4 regions of the Fusobacterium sp. genome follow, and region 1 is predicted to be linked to each of the others. Evidence: riboswitches for the same ligand, from Rfam matches in the RefSeq annotation. Region 1 holds a riboswitch; each other region holds the start of a gene.
What was found. A riboswitch is a leader RNA that binds a small molecule or an ion and turns the genes downstream of it on or off. The one in region 1 is predicted to bind lysine.
Positions count from the first base shown of each region.

Region 2: another riboswitch for lysine. It lies ahead of E6771_RS15350 (aspartate kinase); the one in region 1 lies ahead of kal (3-aminobutyryl-CoA ammonia lyase).
Region 3: another riboswitch for lysine. It lies ahead of nhaC (Na+/H+ antiporter NhaC); the one in region 1 lies ahead of kal (3-aminobutyryl-CoA ammonia lyase).
Region 4: another riboswitch for lysine. It lies ahead of E6771_RS15595 (YfcC family protein); the one in region 1 lies ahead of kal (3-aminobutyryl-CoA ammonia lyase).

Region 1 is NZ_JAWDXO010000010.1:19,627-25,591, forward strand. It holds gene kamA (L-lysine 2,3-aminomutase) at 1-852, opposite strand, end outside; gene kdd (L-erythro-3,5-diaminohexanoate dehydrogenase) at 918-1,955, opposite strand; gene kce (3-keto-5-aminohexanoate cleavage protein) at 2,006-2,821, opposite strand; gene kal (3-aminobutyryl-CoA ammonia lyase) at 2,854-3,237, opposite strand; lysine riboswitch at 3,348-3,525, opposite strand; gene E6771_RS05895 (cyclic nucleotide-binding domain-containing protein) at 3,847-4,350, shown strand; gene rd (rubredoxin) at 4,427-4,768, shown strand; gene E6771_RS05905 (peptide MFS transporter) at 4,889-5,965, shown strand, end outside.
Region 2 is NZ_JAWDXO010000060.1:77-6,041, forward strand. It holds gene E6771_RS15345 (amidohydrolase) at 128-1,321, opposite strand; lysine riboswitch at 1,411-1,584, opposite strand; lysine riboswitch at 1,714-1,889, shown strand; gene E6771_RS15350 (aspartate kinase) at 2,013-3,218, shown strand; gene E6771_RS15355 (aspartate-semialdehyde dehydrogenase) at 3,228-4,208, shown strand; gene dapA (4-hydroxy-tetrahydrodipicolinate synthase) at 4,275-5,162, shown strand; gene dapB (4-hydroxy-tetrahydrodipicolinate reductase) at 5,153-5,866, shown strand; gene dapD (2,3,4,5-tetrahydropyridine-2,6-dicarboxylate N-acetyltransferase) at 5,866-5,965, shown strand, end outside.
Region 3 is NZ_JAWDXO010000002.1:13,530-19,494, reverse strand. It holds gene E6771_RS01285 (M20 family metallopeptidase) at 1-815, opposite strand, end outside; gene nhaC (Na+/H+ antiporter NhaC) at 876-2,264, opposite strand; lysine riboswitch at 2,567-2,746, opposite strand; gene E6771_RS01275 (GntR family transcriptional regulator) at 2,965-3,618, shown strand; gene E6771_RS01270 (hypothetical protein) at 3,852-5,030, shown strand; gene ggt (gamma-glutamyltransferase) at 5,082-5,965, shown strand, end outside.
Region 4 is NZ_JAWDXO010000066.1:546-6,510, reverse strand. It holds partial or broken gene carB (carbamoyl-phosphate synthase large subunit) at 1-1,023, opposite strand, end outside; gene E6771_RS15605 (carbamoyl phosphate synthase small subunit) at 1,034-2,173, opposite strand; gene E6771_RS15600 (M20 family metallopeptidase) at 2,545-3,750, shown strand; lysine riboswitch at 3,884-4,058, shown strand; gene E6771_RS15595 (YfcC family protein) at 4,191-5,597, shown strand; gene E6771_RS15590 (hypothetical protein) at 5,700-5,965, opposite strand, start outside.

The DNA of each region.
Region 1 (5,965 bases):
CATTTTTACTAGATCATGAACTAATCTCTTCATTACATGCACACAATCATTTATTCCTCTTAAAAGAACTGATTGATTCCCTAATGGAATTCCAGCATTAGCTAATAATTCACAAGCTTTTTTAGATTCTGGTGTTACTTCTTTTGGATGATTGAAATGTGTATTTAACCAAATTGGATGATACTTTTTCAACATTTCAACTAATTCAGGAGTTATTCTTTGAGGAAGAACAACTGGAGTTCTTGATCCAATTCTTACTATTTCAACATGAGGGATAGCTCTCAATTTGCTGATAATATATTCTAAAGTTTCGTCAGAAACTAGTAAAGCATCTCCTCCTGATAGTAAGACATCCCTTACTTGTGGAGTCTTAGCTATATATTCAATAGCTTTATCTATTCTATCCATAGGCATTGCATCATCACTTGCCCCAGCGAATCTTCTACGAGTGCAGTGTCTGCAATACATTGAACACATATCAGTTATTAATAAAAGTACTCTGTCTGGATATCTGTGAGTTAATCCAGGAACTGGAGAATCTTCATCTTCATGTAATGGATCTAAAAGATCAGCTTCAGCTTGATGAATCTCTTTTATTGAAGGAATAGCCTGTTTTCTAACTGGACAGTTAGGATCATTATTATCTATCAATGAAAAATAATATGGAGTAACAGCCATTCTTAAAGTTTCAAGAGTTTTCTTAACTCCTTCTTCTTCCTCTGCACTTAAAGTTATATATTTTTTAAGGTCTTCTAAACTCTCTATTCTATTTTTTACTTGCCAATGCCAGTCATTCCATTGCTCATCTGTTACATTTGGAAAAAATTTGGCTCTAGTGTTAACTGTGTTCATTTTATCATCTCCTCTAAATTTTAATTTCATGTCTTAGTTTTAAATTATTTTTTAAGGCAAAAAGATTAAACATATAATTCGTTAAATATTTCTCTCAATACAGCGCTTTCTCTCAATTCTTCTAAAGTAATTGCAGCGTGGTCTTTAGTATATCCATTTCCTACTATCATAGTAACATCTTTTCCTACACCTTCAGCTCCTAGAGCAGCTTTAGTGAATGAAGTTGCCATAGAGAAGAAATAAGCTATTCCTAAATCTTTAACTGGTAAAATTGTTGACATTTCTGTATTTTGTACATTTACACAGTTAATAGCAATATCTACTTCCTTACCATCATTAGCAGCTAACACAGCATTTAATACTTCAATTGGTTTTGTTGCATCAGCAATAACTATTTTTATTTTATCACTTACTCTAGCTAATAGAGCAGCTTCTTTTTCATTTCTTACTAATCCAATTACTGTTCCAGTAGGTCCCACTCTTTTTACTGCTTCATATGCACAAAGCATTCCTGATTTTCCAGCTGATCCAAGAATAACAACTGATTGACAAGGTCTAGCTAATTTAGCTACTTGTGCTGGTGCTCCAGCTACATCTAGAGCAGCAAGTGCTAAAGTTTCAGGCATATCATCAGGTAATACTGCATAGATTCCACTTTCAAAAAGTATTGCTTTACCTTTAATTTCTACTCTATCAATGTCTGGTTTTACATCGACAATTTCATCTATCCTTAATGGAGTAAGAGACAAAGAAACTAAAGTAGCTATTTTATCTCCAACCTTAAGATCAGTTTTCCCAATCAGATCATCTCCAATTTTTTCAATTGTTCCAATAAGCATTCCTCCTGATCCAGTTACAGGATTTTGCATTTTTCCTCTTTCACCAACAATTTCTTTTATTTTAGCTTTAATTTTTTCTACATCATGTCCAGCTTCTTCTTCAATTTGAGTGAATGAAGCTGAATCAACATTTAGTGCTATTACATCTATTAATATTTCATTTGAATATATATTCATATCATTATTTATTTTTAAAGCTGGTTGTGGTAAAACTCCTTGTGGTTCAATAACTCTATGTGTTCCATATTTGCATCCTTTTTTCATTTAAAATCTCCTCCTTAAATTATATTTTAGCTCCTAATATTCAAGTTAAATTATTTTTTTAATCCTAAAATTTTTCTAGCCTCATCAGGAGTAGCAACTTCTCTTCCTAATTCTTTAGCCAATCTTACAACTTTTTCTACAAGTTCTCCATTTGATTTAGCAAGTACACCTTTCTCAATGTATACATTATCTTCAAATCCAACTCTCACATGTCCTCCCATAGCAATTGCCATTGCTGCCATTGGAAATTCATGTCTTCCTATTCCAGCTACTGTCCATGTAGAGCCTTCTGGAATACTTTCACTGATAAATACAAGATCTCTTGCACTTGCTGCCATTTGAACTCCTAAAACAAAGTCAAAATGCATAGGTTTTTTGATAAATCCTTGTTTTGCATATTTTATAGCATAATCTACCATTCCTTTGTCAAAAACTTCAATTTCAGGTTTCACTCCTCTTTCAATCATTATTTTTCCAAAGTTTTTAATAGTATTTTCAGTATTAGTGAAAACTTCATCTCCACCAAAATTACAAGTTCCGCAATCTAAAGTTGCCATTTCAGGTTTTAATTCAGTAGGTTGTAATCTTTCAAGATCTGTCATTCCAACTGCTCCACCAGTAGATGGTTGGATTATTGCATCTGGACATTTTTCTCTTATTGCATCCATACATTCTCTGAATCTTTCTTTAGACTGAGTAGGAGTCCCATCATCTTCTCTTACATGCAGGTGAATTATTGAAGCCCCTGCTTTATATGCTCCATATGCTTCTCTCACTATCTCTTCTACAGTATAAGGAACCGCTGGATTTTGTTCTTTAGTTACTTCAGCTCCGCATATAGCCGCTGTAATTATTAATTTTTCCATTTTCATCTCCTTTACAATTCAGTAATTTATTTCTATTTTTTTCTTTGTTTGTCTTTAGGAGTTACACAAGTTCCACTAGCTCTGCATACAATGATTGGTTCCTCTAAAACATCTGCAGCTGAATCATTGATATCTGGTCTAGGAACTATAACTTTTCTAGCTTCAAAAACCATTTTTCTTGAACTGTTTCCAGAATTTACTATTTCACCAACAGCTTCTATAAAATCTCCAGCAAACACAGGAGCCATAAACTCTACACTATCATATGCTTTAAATAACCCTTCATCTCCATCCATTTGAATTAAAAGTTCAGTAGCAACATCTCCAAATAACTGCAACATTCTAGCACCATCAACTAAATTTCCTCCATAATGTGCATCATGAGAACTCATTCTTAGTCTGATCATTGATTTCATAATTTTTCCTCCTAAATTTCTTCAATTTAAATTTTCAAAAAATTAAAAAAGATGCATGTGGTAATAGACATAGTTAAACTGTAAGCATGATTTGATCTTGATTTTACTAAAATCAAAATAGCTCTCCACAATAAATGTGACAGTTGTTGCATATTCCTGCAACCCCCAAGAAAAAAGACCATAAGCAATCTTTTCCCTTTCGGCAACTATGTCCTTTGTATGAAGCATTGAGAGCTTTTTCTCTTAGCATCTCCATACTACCTCCATAAATGCACCTCTATTTTATATAAATATTCAATTGTCTTATACGCTTGCTATGTCATATTACTCCTAGATAAACTATATTCATGATATATATATAAGCTTTTTCTAAAAATATAACACACTTCTTTCAATATAAGTATACTTTGACTTTTTTTAAAAGTCAATAGAAATTCTAAAATTTTTTTTAAACTTAAAACAATCCCTTTAATTTTCAGCAAAATAACTATATCTACTAAACTGCTTTTCTTTTTTAAAGGATTTTTAAACTCTATTTGGTATATTATAATAATATACATAATTATTTTTGCTTAAAATTAAATAATTTTATAAAGGAGGGAAATTTTTATGAAAGATCAGTTTATGGATGAATACTCTACTATATTTAAAGTTATTGAAAAAACCCCTCTATTCAGTGCTCTTAGTAAAGAAGAAATAAAAGAAATGCTTTCATTGATGACTCTAAAAAACTATAAGAAAGGAGAAGTTATCTTTAAGCAAGATAGTTCTCCTAATAATATTTATATAATTGAAAATGGTATTGTTAAGCTTTTTCATCGAAAAGATGAAATTGATTTTGATATCGGAACTTTTACTACTGGAAATTGTTTTGGAGAAGTTGCACTTATTGGTATACTTCCATACATTGGAACTGCTGTTGCTATAAGTGAATTATCAGTGTTACAATTCTCTAAAATATCACTGCATAAACTATCTAAAACTAATATAATGTTATTTAATAAATTTCTTTTAAACATATCAAGAGAAGTATGCAGAAGACTTTATCTCATTGATAAACATCTCATTAAAGCACTAGAAGAAAATTCAAAATTTCATAATTCAATTTCATAATTCAATATTTACCCTTTATAAAAATCATGATATAATCCTTATAGGTTGTTGAGAAAAATTTATTGGAGGTTTACCTATGAAAAAATATATATGTGAAGTTTGTGGATATGTTTATGATCCTGCTGTTGGTGATGCAGATCACGGTATCAAAGCTGGAACTTCTTTTAATGATCTTCCAGAAGATTGGACCTGTCCTCCTTGTGGTGCTGACAAACATGCATTTTCTGAACTTAAAGAACATGATACTAATGAAATTGAGAAATTTATGTGTGAAGTTTGTGGATATGTTTATGATCCTGCTGTTGGTGATGCAGATCATGGTATCAAAGCTGGAACTCCTTTTAATAGTCTTCCAGAAGATTGGACTTGCCCTCCTTGTGGTGCTGACAAACATGCATTCAGAAAATTTAAATATTAATTCTAAATTTCTATGGCATAGAGTATTTCTATGCCATTTTTTATTTTACTTTGTAATTTGAAAAAAATGCTATATAATAGCATAATAAATAATTATTATTGGAGATTTTGGAGGATTTTTATGTTGTTAGATTTTATAAATAATCTCAAAAAAAAATACCCTAGTTCTTTTTGGCTTATGTGTTTTACTATTACTTGGGAAAGATTTTCATATCATGGAATCTCAACAATACTTGTTCTTTATTTTACTGCTTCTGTAACTAAAGGGGGAATTGGTCTTTCTCCCAAAGAAGCTACTTCTCTTTATGGATTTTATGTAGGAATATTACATCTTACCCCACTTGCTGGAGGATGGCTATCTGATAGATATTTAGGACAACAAAAATCTATTATTTTAGGAGGATTTTTTATCTCTTTCGGAAATTTTCTTTTATTTACAAGCTCAGATATTTATCAATTATATTTCAGCCTTCTTTCAATTATCATAGGAAATGGATTTTTTAAAGCAAACGGTACTAATCTTGTAGGTAATATTTATTCAGATAAAAGCACTCTTGAAAAAGAAGTTGCTTATAGTCTTTTTTATATGTTTATAAATTTAGGTTCTTTTCTTGCACCTTTTACAGCTGGATTGATAGCTGACAAATTCTTTGCTGTAAGGAATGCCACTGGAGAAATTATTCATTATGGTTATAAACCTATGTTTCTTATTTGCAGTGTTATAGGTATTACTTGGACTATTTCCTTTTTTTATCTTGCTCCTAAATATTTAAAAAATACTGGAAAATTACCATGCTATACACATAAGACTGAAAAAAAATCAATTTTTTCTTTCACTTTTAGTGAAAAAGAAAAGAAAAGAATAAAGGCTATGGGAATAATCTCAATATTTGTTATTCTATTTTGGACATCTTTTTATCAATCTTTTAGTTCTATTACTTTATATGCAAGAGATTATGTTAACAGAAGCCTTTTTGGATTCATAGTTCCCGTTCCTTGGTTCGCTGCATTAAATGCTATATTTGGAATCATTTTTTCTCCAATATTGGCATTATTATGGAGTCAGCTTCGCAAAAAAAACATAACTATACCTGTAAAAATTTCCTTTGGTATATTCTCTATGGGTATAGCTTTTGCTTTTATGACTGTTTCTGTTCTAATATCTGGTGATATAAAAGCTAATATGATTTTTATTATT
Region 2 (5,965 bases), on a different contig from region 1:
TTTCATTTTAAATTAACAGATTCAATATTTATTAATATCATTCTCTATTATCATTATAGCATAAATATTTTAGATAAAAAATCCTCTTTATAAATATAGAAAATTTATAATACAAAAAAATTAATATTTATTTATCAAAAAATTTTTCATAAGCAGAAAGTATATTAGATATCTGCATTTTTACACCAATAATGAGAGAAGATTCATCAATATTAAATTTGTCATTATGCAAAGGAGAGGTTATTCCTTTTTCTCGATTTCCAACTCCTAAATTGAAAAAAGTTCCTGGTATTTTTTCAAGAAAATAAGCAAAATCTTCTACACCCATATCAGGAAGTTCTTTTATTTTTACTTTATCTATTCCTAAAATATTTTCTCCATTAATTTTAACTAATTCAACATATTCCTTATAATTTATAAGAGTATTATAACTGTCACGATAAAAAACTTCACCTTTAGCCTCATAAGCAGCACTTACCATTTCAACTATGGAGTTAATCCTTTTTTTAGCTTTGTCTCTGACAGAATTTGATAAGCTTCTCATAGTACCACAACAAAAAGCTTCTTGAGCAATTATATTTTCTTTTGTACCACTTTGCATAGTTCCAAAAGTCAGTACAAGAGAATCTCTTGAATCAATATTTCTGCTGACAATAGTTTGTAGTGCAGTAATGACATATGCAGCAGTTACAACTGCATCAACACCACCACTAGGATAAGCTCCATGACAACTTTTTCCTGTGATTTTTATATTTACATCTGTAGCTGAAGCATTCATTGCTCCATACTTAACAGCTATTTTTCCTGCTTCTGTAGAAGGATCTACATGTAAACCAAATATACAATTTACTCCTTCAAGTACACCATCTTTTATCATTGGAATAGCTCCACCAGTAGTTTCTTCAGCAGGCTGAAATATAAACCTTACATTACATGGAAGATCTTTCTTTTTAGCTGTTAAAATTTTAGCAGTACCTAAAAGAATAGAAGCATGAGCATCATGACCGCAGGCGTGCATTTTACCTGTATTTTTTGATGAATATTCACATTCTGTATTTTCAAGAATAGGGAGAGCATCAATATCAGCTCTTAATGCTATTGTGATATTACTGTTTTTACCTATAAGATCAGCAACTATACCACTTTTTCCAATACCTGTCCTATATGGAATTCCTATTTCATCAAGATGTCTGCATATTATACCAGTAGTTTCAGATAAGTCAAAATCAAGTTCAGGATGCTGATGGAGTTCTCTTCTGGTTTCTATTAACCATTGTTCAGAATTTTCTATACCATCAAAAAAAATATTTTGTAAATTCATTTTCCAACCTCCAAGATATATAATAAAAAAATCACAGCTATGAAAGCTGTGATAAAAATTTTCGACAATAAAAAATATCAAAAAATCTATTTTCAGACAGCACTCCATTGATAAGAATCAATGACAACAGTATGAATATTATCCATACTGCCAACAAAAATATCAGGCAATATCTTCATTTCGGCAAAGTTCCCTTTCAAAATACCTCACAGTCTGCCAGACTAAGTATTTTTACTGATGTTCTATGCACCTCTATCAAAATTATTTAAGTTATATTTAAAAGAGTATATATTAAATTATAAAAAAATAATAATACAATTTATATATTTTTAAAATATATTTTTTGAATTATTAAATTTTTAAATTGTATTGTAAAATTTCACTTAAATAAATAAACAGATTGAGGCGCAATTGACAAGAGTAACTATATGGAGCCAGCCAGTTATGAAGTATAGTAAAAGGGGAGATTGCCGAAACTTTGATTTTGTGAGGCAGACAAATCAATTTTGGGAATGCAGATAATATCTGTATAACTGTCATTGAGTAACAATGGTGTGCTTTCTGTTGAGTCTTTTTTCTAATGGAAAATTTTAATAACTTTTTATTTTAATTTTTTTGTGATGACTATTGACCAGCGGATTGCAATCTGCTGGTTTTTTTATTACAAAATATTTAAAAAGGAGATTTTTTTATGAGAGTGGTATTAAAGTATGGTGGTTCAAGTGTGGCAACAATAGAAAAGATAAAAGCGATTTCTGGATATATCAGTAAGCTGAAGAAGGAAAAGTGTAATGAAATCGTTGTTGTTGCTTCAGCAATGGGAAAGACAACAGATGCTTTAATAAAGATGGCTAATGAAATTTCTTCAAATCCAGATCAAAGAGAGCTTGATTCTCTTTTGTCAACTGGGGAACAGCAAACAGTGGCGCTTTTATCTATAGCATTGAATGCTGAAGGAGAAAAGGCAGTGTCACTTACAGGACCTCAAGCAAATGTAAAAACTATGGGGGTTCATACAAAAAGTAAAATAAAAAGTATAGATATAGAAAAGATAGAAAGTTATCTGAAAGATGGAAGGGTAGTTATAGTAACTGGATTTCAAGGAGTTAATGAAAATGGAGATATAACGACTTTAGGGAGAGGTGGGTCAGACACAAGTGCAGTGGCACTGGCTGCTGCTCTAGGGTGTGAATGCAGAATATATACAGATGTAGAAGGAATATATAGTGTAGATCCTAGAAAATATAAAGATGCTAAATTATTGGATAAAATTTCATATGAGGAGATGATGGAAATGGCACATCTTGGTGCAGGGGTTATGGAGACAAGAGCAGTAGAATTAGGAAAAAAATTTAATATACCAATTTTTGTAGGAAGAAGTTTAAGTGAAACAGGAGGAACATATATTATGGAAAAAAATAGTGCTTTAGAAGAAAAATTAGTAACTGGACTTAGTATAGCAAATGAAATAATTGTAACAACAATCTCAAATATAGATTATTCAGCAGAAAAGATAGCAGAGATATTTTCAACAATAAATAACTGTGGATTGAATATAAATATGATTACTCAAAATATAAGCAGAGATAGAAAGACAGATATATCATTCAGTTGTACTCTTGGGGAAAAATATCTACTGGATCAGGTAGTGGAACAGATAAGAAATAGATATCCAGAGATAGAGATAGAGTATCAGGATAATCTGGGAATGATATCAGTTGTAGGAATTGGAATGATAAATAATTCAGGAATAGCAGGAAGATTTTTTTCAGCATTGAGCAATGCAGGAGTAGAATTCTATCAGGTGACAACTTCTGAAATAAGTATATCATGCAGTATAGACAAAAATTTGATAAGCAGAGCTGTAGAATCAGCTGCTATGGAATTTGGACTTTAGGAGGGAAAAATGAAAATTGCTATAGTAGGAGCAACTGGACTGGTAGGGAGAACATTTTTAAAAGTATTAGAAGAAAGAAATTCTGATATAGAAGTACTTTATCTTTTTGCTTCAAAGAGGAGTGCAGGAAGTAAAGTAGTCTTTAAAAATAATGAATATACAGTTGAAGAACTTACAGAAAATAGTTTTGACAGAGATATAGATATTGCTTTGTTTTCTGCTGGAGGAGATATAAGTAAGAAATTTGCTCCAATAGCTGCAGAAAAAGGAGTACTAGTTGTAGATAATTCATCTGCATGGAGAATGGAAAGTGGAGTTCCCCTTATAGTACCAGAAGTAAATTCTGAAGCAGCATTTAAAAATAGCGGAATAATAGCTAATCCTAATTGTTCAACTATTCAATGTATGCTTCCTCTAAAAGTATTAGAAGAAAAATATGGATTAAAAAGAGTTATTTACAGCACTTATCAAGCTGTATCTGGAAGTGGACATAAAGGAATTGAAGACTTAGAAAATGGACTTAGAGGAGAAGAACCAAAAACTTATCCTCATTCAATAGTTAACAACTGTCTTCCACATATAGATAAATTTTTGGAAAATGGATATACAAAAGAAGAGATAAAAATGATAGATGAAACAAGAAAAATATTAGGGATACCAGCTCTTCCTGTAACTGCAACATGTGTAAGGGTTCCAGTAATGAATTCTCATTCTGTTTCTATCACAGTAGAATTGGAAAAAGACTTTGATTTAGACGAAGTTAGAGAAGCTTTAGTGGCTTTCCCTGGGATAATGCTTGTAGATGATGTAAATTCTAATCATTATCCATTGGCTTCTGATGCTACTGGGCAGGATAAAGTGCTGGTAGGAAGAGTAAGGAGAGATTTCAGTACAGAAAAAGGAATAAATTTATGGGTAGTTGCTGATAATATAAGAAAAGGAGCAGCTACAAATGCTGTTCAGATAGCAGAGCTTTTCAGAGGAATATAATATAGAAACTTAATTGATAAAGAAAAGAAAAAATATAATAGAGGAATGTAATTTAGGAGGAAATAAATGGAATTATTCACAGGTTCAGGGGTTGCTCTCGTAACTCCTTTTGATGAAAATAATGAAGTAAATTACTCAAGACTTAGGGAAATACTTGAATTTCATGTTTTAAATCATACAGATGCAATAATAGTAACAGGAACTACTGGAGAAGGAAGTACTATTACTGATGAAGAAAAAATTTCAGTAATAGAATTTGCAGTAGAGATAATCAATAGCAGGATACCTGTGATAGCAGGAACAGGTTCAAATGATACTAAACATGCTGCTGAATTCAGTAAAAGAGCAGAAAGAGCTGGAATAGATGGACTTTTAGTAGTTACTCCCTATTACAATAAAGGGAATGAAAATGGAATATACGAACACTATAAAACAATAGCAGAAGCAGTAAAAATTCCTGTTATTTTGTATAATGTTCCATCAAGAACAGGAGTAAATCTTTCTATTCCCCTTTTAAAAAAACTGGCACAGATCAAAAATATAACAGCTTTAAAAGAAGCCAGTGGAAATATATCATATGTTGCAGAAGTGGCAAGAGAGATACCAGAACTTGATATTTATTCAGGAAATGATGATATGGTAGTTCCAGTTCTTTCATTAGGAGGAAAGGGAGTTATTTCTGTATCAGCAAATATAATTCCTGATATAAGTCATGAAATGGTAGTTTCATTTCTAAAGGGAGATATAAAAAAAGCCAGAGAACTGCAGCTGAAATATAATGATCTTGTAAATGTTTTATTTCTTGAAACAAATCCAGTTCCAATAAAAGAGGCAATGAATTTTCTTGGATATGAAGCAGGAAAATGCAGACTTCCATTAGGAGTAATGGAGGAATCAAATAGAATGAAATTAATAGATATATTAATTGCTCATGAGGTGACAGGATGGAAATAATAATACATGGAACTGGAGCAATGGGAAGATTGATAAAAGAAACAGGTGAAAATCATAAGGATGTAAAAATAACAGGTTTTGCAGATGAACTGACTGCTGAAACTGGAGATATAATAATAGATTTTTCTCATTATTCAAGATTGGAATCTCTTTTGGATTATTCTAAAAATAAAAGTATACCTCTGATTATTGCAACTACTGGATATTCAGATGAGATATTGAAGAAGATAGAGGAAACAGCTAAAAAAGTTCCTGTACTTCTCTCTTCAAATATGTCTTTAGGAGTAAATCTTTTAAATGATATTCTTGAAAGAATAGTTCCAGTACTTTATGAAAATTATGATATAGAAGTAATAGAAAAACATCATAATAAAAAGATTGATTCTCCAAGCGGAACAGCTAAAACTTTAGTTGAAACTATAGAGAAAAGCTGTCCAGAAAGGATGAAAGAGCAGTATGGGAGAGAAGGTAATAGAAAAAGAGAGAAAAATGAGATAGGAATTCATTCTTTTAGAGGGGGGACTATTGTGGGAGAGCATTCAGTCCTTTTATGCGGAGAAGATGAAATTATAGAGATAAAACACACAGCAATGTCTAAAAAGATATTTGCTGTTGGAGCTTTAAAGGCAGCTGAATTTCTTATTGGAAAGGAAGCAGGAATATATACTATGAAAGATATTTTTGAAAATCAGGAGGAAAGATGATAAACCTAAATACAGCAGAAGAGATAATAGCATTTATAAAAAATTCACAAAAAAGGACACCAGTAAAAGCATATGTAAATGGAGATATGAATGATATTG
Region 3 (5,965 bases), on a different contig from region 1:
GCTTCTAAAATTTGTTTTTCACAAACTTCATAAGTTTCTCCCGGAACAGTATATCTGTCTATAAATAATTCACATTTTTCAGGAACTATTAAAGCATTTTTTACTCCACCTTCAATACTTCTCACTACCCAAGTTCCTCCACCTAATGTAGAATGGATTATAGTAGGAAGCTCTTCAATGGCAATAGCTAATTTGCTTCCATAAATAAGGGCATTTTCTCCAACATTTGGATAATGACTTGCATGAGCAGCTTTTCCAGATACAGTAACTTCAATACTATATCTTCCTCTAAAACCAATAGCCATATTATCAAATCTACATTCAGCCATTATAGCCATATCAGCACTCAATCCTTCATTAACTAATTGATAAGTTCCTTTAGAAAGATTTTCTTCATCTGATACAAAAGCAAGAACAAGTTCTCCAGTAAATTTATCTTTATTTTCAGAATAATATTTTGTAGTAGCAAGAATGGCAGCAAGACCACCTTTCATATCCATTGCACCCAAACCATATGTTCTGTCACCATCTTCAGTAGGAGTAAAAGGATCAGTATTCCATCCATTTGCCACTTTTACAGTATCTATATGACCAATGAGCATAACTCTTGGACCTGGTTTTCCACTATCTAAAACAGCATAGACAGAAGGACTCTGCTTTTCTTCATCTCCTTCATAGTAACTTATTTTAGGATCAAGACCAAATCCTTTTAATTTATCAGTAACATATTCAGCGAGTTTTGCTTCTTCTCCTGTGATACTTCTGATTTTTATCATATCATACCAATACTCTTTGATCAGATTTTCATTTATCATATATTAACCTCCAATATAGTTTATTTTCCAATAAATTTTATCAAGAATTAAAATTATTTTTTATTGGTTACCATCAACTTTTTCAATAGTAAATCCTGTAATTATGTAGATGAAAGAAATTACTATACTTAAATAAGTAACTGGAGCATATAATATGAAATCCATTGTTTTTACTCCAAGAGTAGTTGCAACAAATACTCCTGTAACACTCCATGGAACAATAGGAGCAAATCCAGTACCTGTATCTAAAAGTATTCTAGCTAGATTTTTTCTTTTTAATCCATAAGAATCAAATAAACCTCTTACCATTTGTCCAAGAACTGAGTAAGTTACATAATAACTTCCAGTTATTGTAAAGAATAATGAGTGTAAAACAAATACTCCAATCATCATTGATTTACCTGTCTTAGCTATATTAGTTATTTTTTCAAGTAAAATATCTACAACACCTGCTGTTCTTAATGGAGCACCAAATATTGCTGAAGCTATAAGTAGAGCAACTGTACCAAGCATGCTATTTAGTCCACCTCTAACAAGCATTTTATCTACAATAGCTACACCTGTTTTAGTAGTATATCCACTAGAAAGAGCACTAGCTACCTGATTTAATGAAGTTCCTTGGAACACCATAGCTAAAATACAACCAGCAATAATTCCAATAGTAAAAACAGGTAATGTAGGTTTTTTCATAATAATAAGTACTAGAACTAATACAGGTGGAATTAATAATAATGGATTTAGTGTAAATGTTTTTTCTAGAGTTCCCATAATAAGATCATAACTTTCTCCACCAATAACTCCATCTTTATATTGAAGACCAATCACAAAATACATTATTAATGCTACTATAAATGCAGGTAAAGTTGTTTTAAATGAATGCTTTATTGCTTCTAAAAGATTAACTTCACAAACTGCTGCTGAAAGTACAGTAGAGTCAGATAAAGGAGAAAGTTTATCTCCAAAGATAGCTCCACTAACAACAGCTCCAGCTGTTAAAGGTAAAGAGATACCAAGTCCAACAGCAACGCCCATAAATGCAATACCAACAGTACTGATTGTTCCCCAAGATGTTCCAGCCATCACTGACATCAATGTACAAATTATGCATACCATTACCAAGAAAAGACTTGGACTAAGAACTTTCATTCCATAGTATATCATAAGAGGAACAGTTCCAGATATCATCCATGCTCCAACTAAAACTCCAACAGATAGAACAATAAGAATAGGAACAGCCATAGTAGTTATAGTTTTCACTATATCACTTTGAATGTTAGAATATTCAATTCCAAAGATAGTAGAAATTATAACAGTAATAACTCCTCCAAACAATAAGATAATAGCAGTAGGTGCTTTAACCACTTTTATTCCTAATATGATAACAAGTATTGAAATAATAAGAATAAGCATAGCCTGGCCAGATGAAACCTTTTTTGCTTGGTTTTCCATAAAGATAACCCCCCATTTTAATTTAATATATGCCTTTTAAAGATTGTATACATTTTTTACATTTTAGAATATTGTATACAATTTCTTAAATAGATTTTAATAGATAATTATAAGTTTGTCAATACTTTTTTTGATGTAATTGTATTATTTCAATTTTTTTTGATTTGTTTTAATATTGATATAACAACTAAATCACCTAAAAAATTATTTTTTATTAGGAATAAATAAAAAAATCACAGTTGTAAAATACAAACTGTGATTAAAAATTTTTTACATAATTTAAAAATTTTAAGTAGAAAACTTTTAAAGACAGTACTCCATTAATTGAAAATTAATGACAGTAATATGAATATTTTCCATACTCCCAATAAAAATATTTTGGCAAAAATTTTTATTTCGACAAAATTCCCTTTCTAAATCATTCTTAATACCTGTCAAATATGAATGAATATACTCATGTTTTCTGCACCTCTATCTAAAAAATTATTTTGTTATTAAGTATATAATAGATAATCTTTTTTGTAAAATATATTAATTATATTATTAATATCTAAAAAAATAGCTTTATATAAAGGTTTTTAGCTATTATCTATTTTTTAAGTAGAATTTAAATTGAAATCCTAGATTAAAAATAAAAAGTGTGATAAAATTATTATGGGGATAAATAAATTTTGGTAAATTCTATTAAGGAGTGTAACATATGAAAGAAAACGCTATAGAAGTTATGGATCGAAGGACACTTGTATTTGAAGCATTAAAAAATGATATTATAAATGGTAATATAAGGTTTGGGGAAAAAATAAATGAAAATGAGTATTCTATCAGATATAATATAAGCAGAACACCTTTGAGAGAAGCATTAAGTAAATTAGAAATGATGGGAATAATAGAAAGAATACCTTTTAAAGGTGTATTTTTAAAAAAATTTGATTCAGATAAAGTAAAAGAAATATATGAAATAAGATTAGAACTTGAATATATTATCTATAAGGAAATAAAAGATATAATGGGAGATAAACATATTAAAAAAATTACAAAGATAGTAGCTAAAAGTCAAAAGTACAATAATAGTAACAATCTTGCAAAATTTTCAGAAACATTAGAAGAGTTTGATAATTATCTATATTCTTTATCTAAAAAAGAACTTTCTTTAAAGATACTTTCTGAACTTTCTTTCTATATGAATATATTTAAAAAAACTAACCCTAATATGCAGGAAACAGTGGATGAACATGAAAAAATAATAAGGGCATTAAAAGAAAAAAATGAAGAAAAAATATATAAAGCGTTAGAGGAGCATTTAGATAATGCAGCAGATTATGTTGTAAAAACTTTTGATAAAATATCTATTTAAAATAAAAAAGAATGAAGTCAGAGCTTCATTCTTTTTTTGTTTCCTAGAAATTTACACTAAATTTTTATTACTTATAAAGTATTGTATACTAAAAATAATATATTGTATACGAAAAATATAAGAGATGTATCATTTGGATATAGAAATTATATTTGTGAAAATCTATTTTTTAAGGTATACCTTAGTAAATACTTTTTATAAAAGTATTAATAAATCTACAAGGGGGAGTAGAAATGGAAAAATTTTTGATGCTTAGTATTGTAGCAGGATTATTTGCAATTGGAGATATTCTGGGTGTAGCAACTAAAGCTAAACTTTCATCAGTATTCATTGCATTAATGGGCTTTCTTATTTTATTCATGACAGGAGTAATACCTTCTGATCTGATTGCAAAGGCACAGTTGGATAAAGTAGCCACATTGGCAAGTCCTATACTTGTATTTCATATGGGAAGCATGGTAAATGTAAAACAATTAGTAGAAGAATGGAAAACTGTTTTAATGGCTTTTATAGGGATGATAATAACTTGTATTGCAGTTTTTTTAGTGATGCCAATTGTAGGAAGAGAAGTGGCTATTGTAAGTATTCCTGTATTGAATGGTGGAATTGTTGCTACTAATATAATGGTAAATGGCGCACTTGAAAAAGGATTTGTGACAGCTGCAGCTTTTGGTACATTTGCTTATGCTATTCAAAAATTTGTTGGAACACCACCAGCATCATTTTTCGGTCTGAAAGAAGCTAAAGTTATAATAGCAGATTACAGATTAAAAAAATCTGAAGGCGAAAAAATAACAATCTCTGGGGGAAAAGAGAAGAAAGAAGAAGTAAAAAGAGAATGGTATAAAAAATATGATAAATATTTTACTGTTTATGTATGTTTTGCTGTAACTGCTATCTGTTGCTATTTTGCAGCAATACTTTCTAAGTATACTGGAGTAGGAACTACTATATGGTCACTGATAATGGCTGCTACACTTGCATATTTAGGAATAATTCCACCAAGAATTCTTGATAGAGGTAAAATGTCTGGATTTTTCTCTATGCTGACATTTGCTCAAATTATTCCTTCCCTTGCTAAAATAAAATTTGATGATCTTATAGTAATGGGGTATTACTTATTAGTTATATTTGGAGCAACAATGATTGGATTGTATGTATTTACTCAAGTTCTTCCAGTATGGAAACTTGTTGGTTCTAAAAACTTAGCTATGGGAATAGTTGTTGCCCAACTTTTGGGATTTCCAGCTACATATCTTATATGTAATGAAATAGCAACTGCTGTAGCAGGAGATGAAGAGGAACATGAATTTATAATGTCAAAACTTACACCAGCATATGTTGTTGCTGGACTGGCTTCTGTAACTACATTATCGGTAATTGTGGCAGGAGAATTTGTAAAAATGCTTTAATAATAAAAGTATTTTCAATCAAATATATTATAAATATTAGGGAGGAATAAAATGCTAAAATTTGATTCTACTATTTATCCGTATCCATCAAGAAGAAACGTAATGTACGCTAAAAATGGTATGGTAGCAACTGGTTCTCCACTTGCTGCACAAGCTGGACTTGAAATACTAAAAAAAGGAGGAAATGCAATAGATGCTGCTATTGCCACTGCAGCAGCTCTTACTGTTGTAGAACCTACAGGTAATGGTATAGGAGGAGATGGATTTGCCATCCTTAGTATAAAAGATAAAATATATGGACTTAATGCCAGTGGTCCTTCACCAAAGCTTCTTGAAGCACAGGAATTACTGAATAAAGGATTAAAAGAAATGCCAAAATATGGTTTTATTCCAGTTACTGTACCAGGAATACCTAAAGCTTGGGCAGAGTTAAGTAAAAAGTTTGGAAAACTTCCTTTGAATGAAGTTGTTGCTCCAGCTGTAAAATTAGCAAGAGAGGGATATGCTGTTCCTGTAAATGTTGCTAAACTATGGAGAAAAGCTGCTGTGAATTTTGGAAAAGAAAGTGGAGAAGAGTTTAAATACTGGTTTGAAACTTTCACAAAAAATGGGAAATGCCCAGAAATAGGAGATGTAGTAAGACTTCCAGATCATGCAGATACTCTTGAGATGATAGGGGATACATATGCAGATGTTTTCTATAAGGGGGAATTAGCAGATAAAATAGATGCATTTTCAAAAAAATATAATGGATATATAAGAAAAGAAGATTTAGAAGAATTTGAAGCAGAATGGGTAGAACCCATTTCTGTAAAGTATCATGGATATGATGTTTATGAACTTCCACCAAATGGACATGGAATAAGTGCTCTTATGGCGCTTAACATCTTAGATAGATTCCAGTTTGAGGCAAGGGAAACAGTGAGATCATACCA
Region 4 (5,965 bases), on a different contig from region 1:
AGTAGTTTGAGTTGCTTCATTTACTATTTCATTAAGAGTATATCCCATAGCCAATTTTGTTGACACTCTTGCTATTGGATACCCTGTTGCTTTAGAAGCCAGTGCTGATGATCTTGATACTCTTGGATTAATCTCTATTATTGCATATTCAAATGATTTTGGATGCAGAGCAAACTGTACATTGCATCCTCCAATAACACCAACTTCATTTACTATTTTCACAGCTGAAGCTCTAAGCATTCTGCATTCCTTGTCAGATAAAGTCTGTGTAGGAGCAACAACTATTGAATCCCCAGTATGGATTCCTACTGGATCTACATTTTCCATATTACATACAACTATAGTATTTCCATTTTTATCTCTTATTACTTCATATTCAATTTCTTTCCATCCATAGATAGATTTTTCAAGTAAAACTTGACCTACCATTGATAATGAAAGACCTTTCATTAGAATATCTTCCAGTTCATTTGGATCATTAGCTATTCCGCCACCAGTTCCTCCAAGTGTATATGCAGGTCTTACAACTACTGGATATCCTATTTCTCTTGCTACTTCAAATCCTTCTTCAAGATTTTCCACTATTTTACTTTGAATAATAGGTTCTCCAAGTTTATTCATAGTTTCTCTGAATATTTCCCTGTCTTCCCCTTTTTTTATAGCTTCTACAGGTGTTCCTATTACTTTTACTCCATATTTTTCAAGAATACCTTTCTCATGTAATTCAACTACCATGTTCAGACCAGTCTGTCCTCCCATTCCTGCAATTACAGAATCAGGTTTTTCCTTTGCAATTACTTTTTCAACAAAATCTAAAGTAATTGGTTCAATATATATTCTGTCAGCTACTGCTTTATCTGTCATTATTGTTGCTGGGTTAGAGTTGATAAGTACAACTTCTATTCCTTCTTTTTTTAATGTTTCACAAGCCTGAGTTCCTGAATAGTCAAACTCTGCTGCCTGTCCTATTATAATTGGTCCTGAACCTATTACTAATGTTTTCTTTATAGACTTATCTAACATTTTCCCCCTCCTAATTCAGATATCCTTCTGCTGACTCATCATCAGCTTCAAAATTTTCATCATATTCACTGCTGTGTTCATCATCAATTCCCTTAGTATTTACTCCATTTTCAATTAATGATAAAAAGTCTGCAAACATATTATTTGAGTCTTCTGTACAAAAATCTGGCATAAATTGAACTCCCATAGCTGCAAGAGCATCACATCTAAACCCTTCTATTGTTTTGTCATTTAGGTTAACATGTGTAGTTTCAGAATATATTCCTAATTTTTCTATTGAATATCCATGATTTTGATCTGTTATATATATTCTATTTCTTTTTAAATCTTCTACTGGATGATTTGATCCTCTATGCCCATTTTTCATCTTTTTTATACTGCCACCTAAAGCTAAATTAAGAAGCTGTGCTCCTAAAGATATTCCAAGCATAGGAATATTTGCCAGAGTTCCTCTCACAGTTTTCATTATATGCATCATTTCATCAGGATTTCCAGGTCCACTTGAAATAATAAGCCCATCAAGATTATGTTTTAGCAATTCATTTGATGAAGTGTCATAAGGAAATACAGATACACCAAATCCCATTTTTTCTAGTAAATCTAAAGTACTTCTTTTTACTCCTAAATCTAATACTCCTATTTTCAATCCATTTCCCCCAATCTCAATTATACCTTTTCTGCTTACTTGCTCTACTGCATTTTCATAAGAAAAATTATTAAACTTTTCCTTTAATTCCTTATGTGTCAATTCTTTATCTGTAATAATAGCCTTCATTGAACCATTATCTCTTATTATTTTAGTTAGTTCCCTTGTGTCTACTCCTTTAAATCCCACTACATTGTATTGACTTAAAAAACCTTCTAAAGTCATCTCACACCTAAAATTATTTGGAAGTTTCGCATCTTCTTTTATAATGAATCCTTTCAGATGTATTCTATCAGATTCCATATCTTCAAGATTTAGTCCATAGTTTCCCACCATAGGATAAGTCATAACAACTATTTTCCCATAAAGAGAGGGATCAGTTAAAACTTCCTGATAACCCGTCATTCCTGTAGTAAAAACTATTTCTCCTGTTGTTTCCCCAAAGTGTCCAAAAATCTTTCCATCAAAACTCATACCATTTTCTAGAATAAGCTTTCCTTTCATCTTCCCTCCTCTAAAAAAAAAGATATAACTATAAAAGTTATATCCCTATAATAAAAAAATTAAATTACAATCATGTAGTGTAAAATTAGAAAAAAATTCTCTTAAATAAAATTTAAAAAATGAATAAAAAAAAATTGGTATAAATATCTGTTCAGTGATTTCCTTTGATATTTTTCCCCTCTTCATCTCTTTCCTCCTAATTTTTACTAAGAAGTATTATAACGATTTTTTACTAATTTGTCAAGAAGTTTTAATATACAATTGCTTTTCAAGTATTTCTTTCAAATTAATTATATCAAATAATCAATTGACATGCTATATTTTTTAATGTAACATTTATAATATTAAATAATATAAGTCTGGAGGGAAAAATGTTTAAATTAGAAAGTATTAAAAAAAAACTTTATGCTATTGAAGACACTTACAAAAAAGATATTGAAGCTGTTTGTGACTATATTTTTAAAAATCCAGAACTTGGAGAAAAAGAATTTCTCTCTTCAAAATATCTTATAGACCTCTTAAAGAAAAATAACTTTTCTGTAGAAGAAAATTATTGTGGTCTTCCTACAGCTTTTAGAGCTGAATATGGAGATAATGATGGACCGAGCGTAGCTTTTTTAGCTGAATATGATGCTCTTCCTGGATATGGTCCTGATAAAGTCCCAGGACATGCCTGTGGACATAACTGGATAGCTGCTGGAACTTATGGTGCTGCTCTTGTTTTATCAAAATTTAAAAATAATTTCAAAGGTAAAGTTATATTGATAGGAACTCCAGCTGAAGAAACTTTAGGTGGAAAAGTAAATATGGTAGAAAAAAATGCCTTTGATAATATTGATATTGTATTTCAGATGCATCTGGAAAGCAATAACAATCTCAATTGTAAAACTCTGGCTATTGATTGTATCAAGTTTCAATTCAATGGTAAAGCTGCTCATGCTGCTGCCCATCCAGATGAAGGAATAAATGCTTTAGATGCTGTTCAGTTAATGTATAGTGGTATTAATTGTTTGAGGCAACATATAACTTCTGATTCAAGAATTCATGGTATCATCACAAGTGGTGGAGATGCTCCTAATACTGTTCCTGATTTTGCTGAATGTAAATTTCATATCAGATCAAATGATAGAACCTATTTAAATTCCCTTACTCAAAAAGTTATTAATTGTGCAAAAGGTGCTGAACTTATGACTGGCGCTGTTTTAAAATATGAAAAATATGAAAATTCATTTGATAATCTTTTAAATCTTCCATCTTTACAGGATTTAATGAGAAAAAATCTTATAGAAGTTGGCATAAATAATTTTCTTGATAAAAAAGATGGGGCCAGTGGTTCTTCTGATATAGGAAATGTTAGCCAAATATGTCCTACTATGTATACAGAACTAGCTCTCAATATTGATGAAATATGTTTTGTTCACGATGAAGCATATTTAAAATATGTGAATTCAGAAGAAGCATATGATAAACTTCATAAATCTGTAAAAGCTATGACTGGTGCTGCTTTGGAACTTTATCTTGAGCCTGAATTATTAAAAATTGTTAAAGAAGAGTTTAAAAAACTTAAAAGAAAGTAATCTTCATTATATGAATATAGTCTCCAATTTTATTATACTCATATCTTATATTTATAAAAAAAATACAATTGATTAATTTATTATATTTTACTTTTTATCTATGTTGACGTATAATCAGCCTTATAAAAATAAAAAGAAAGATAGAGGTGCAGAAAACATTAGTATGATCATTTAGTCTGGCAGACATTGAAGTGATTAGAAAGGGAATTCTGCCGAAATGAAAGAAAATGCTAAAATTCTTTTGTTGGGAGTATAGAAAATATTTATACTACTGTCATTGATTATTTCAATGGAGTGCTATCTGTGATTCTGATCTATATGCATTTTATATTGCATATAGTTAAGTTTTTTTGTCACAGTTTAGTGCTTTAAACTGTGATTTTTTTATTTTGTAAAATTTATTAAAAATATATTTTTATAATATCTTGAGGGAGGAAAAAATGTCAGAAAATACTACTAGAAAAAAATTTACAATACCACATACTTATGTGATAATTGGAATCATTCTTGTTATATTAACAGTTTTAACCTATATTATACCAGCAGGTACATACGAAAGAGCAATAGATCCAGTTCTAAACAGAACTATGGTTGTACAAGGGTCATTCAAATATATTGAACAGACTCCTGTTTCTCCATTCCATATATTTATGGCAGTGGTAGAAGGATTAGTTTCTACTGCTGATATTATATTTTTTATATTCTTTGCTTATGGATTTGTATATCTTTTAATAAAAACAGGAGCATTCTATGGCTCTCTTGGTTCTCTTATTAAGAAATTTAATGGGAAAGAAACTATGATATTTCCTATTTTTATGGTAGTATTTGGTATCTGTGGATCTACTTTTGGTCTTTATGAAGAAACTTATGGACTGCTTCCAGCTTTCATGGGAATATCTGTAGCTTTAGGATATGATGCTTTAGTTGGTGGAGCTGCAGTTATTCTTGGTACAGCTACAGGATTTGCTGCTGCTACTCTCAATCCATTTACAATAGGAATCGCCCAAGGAATTGCAGAACTTCCTATTGGTTCTGGAATTGGCCTAAGAATTATGTGTTTTATCGTCTTTCAAGGAAGTGCAATTATTTATCTTATGCTTTATGCAAGAAAAGTAAAACTTCATCCAGAACTTTCAATTGTTAAAGATGTTAAATTCAATTTTTCAGATGGAATGAACCGTGAAGAGATGGAACAACTTCCTTTTAATAGAAAGCATAAGTTTATAATGCTACTTTTTGTTGTAACTATAGCTTTACTTGTATATGGTACAAGTCAGCTTGGATGGTATCTGAATGAACTTTCCACTCTTTTCTTCATCATGATGATAATTACTGGATTAGTTGGAGGGTATAATTTCAGTCAGATAGCTTCTCTTTTTGTAAAATCAGTTTCAGATGTTATTTTTGGTGCAATGGCAGTGGGGGTAGCAAGATCACTTACTATTGTAATGGAAAATGGCCACATAATTGATACTATAATAAATTTTATGGCTAATACACTTTCTACTATGCCTAAAACTATTGCTGCTGTAGGAATGGTTGTTGTCCAAAACTTCATCAATTTTTTTATCCCTTCTGGTTCAGGACAGGCAGCTACATCTATGCCTATTATGGCCCCTTTAGCAGATGCTATTGGACTTACAAGACAAACAGCTGTACTTGCTTTCCAATTTGGAGATGGTTTTTCTAATATGTTTTGGCCTACATCAGCTGCTACTGTTTGTGGACTGATGAGCCTTCCAATAGAAAAATGGTATAGATTTATCACTCCCTTATTTATAATTATGTTTTTGCTGCAGGTTATTTTTATGGTTATAGCTGTAGCAATTAATTATGGATCTTTTTAATGTTTTAGTGTATAAAAAAGACTGCCTATATGGCAGCTTTTTTATTATCTCTTATTTATCTTATCATAAAATTATTTTTAACTTCCTTGACATATGCATGACTTATTTTCCTATAAATTCCATAAATCCTTTCTCATTTCCTTCAGGATCTTTTATATACAATTCATAACCATGATTTTTTGAATATTTCAATAATCCTGTCATAACAATAGCTAGTGCTCCTTCTAGCCTATCCCTATCTCCTTTTACAGCCAAAAATGTTTCCATAACAATTTTTTCACTGTCTACTACAATTTTCTTCCCCTGTTTTTTTAGACTTGTTGTTTCTTGAATATATCTTTCCATTTTTCTGTGAAAATCTTTGTCAG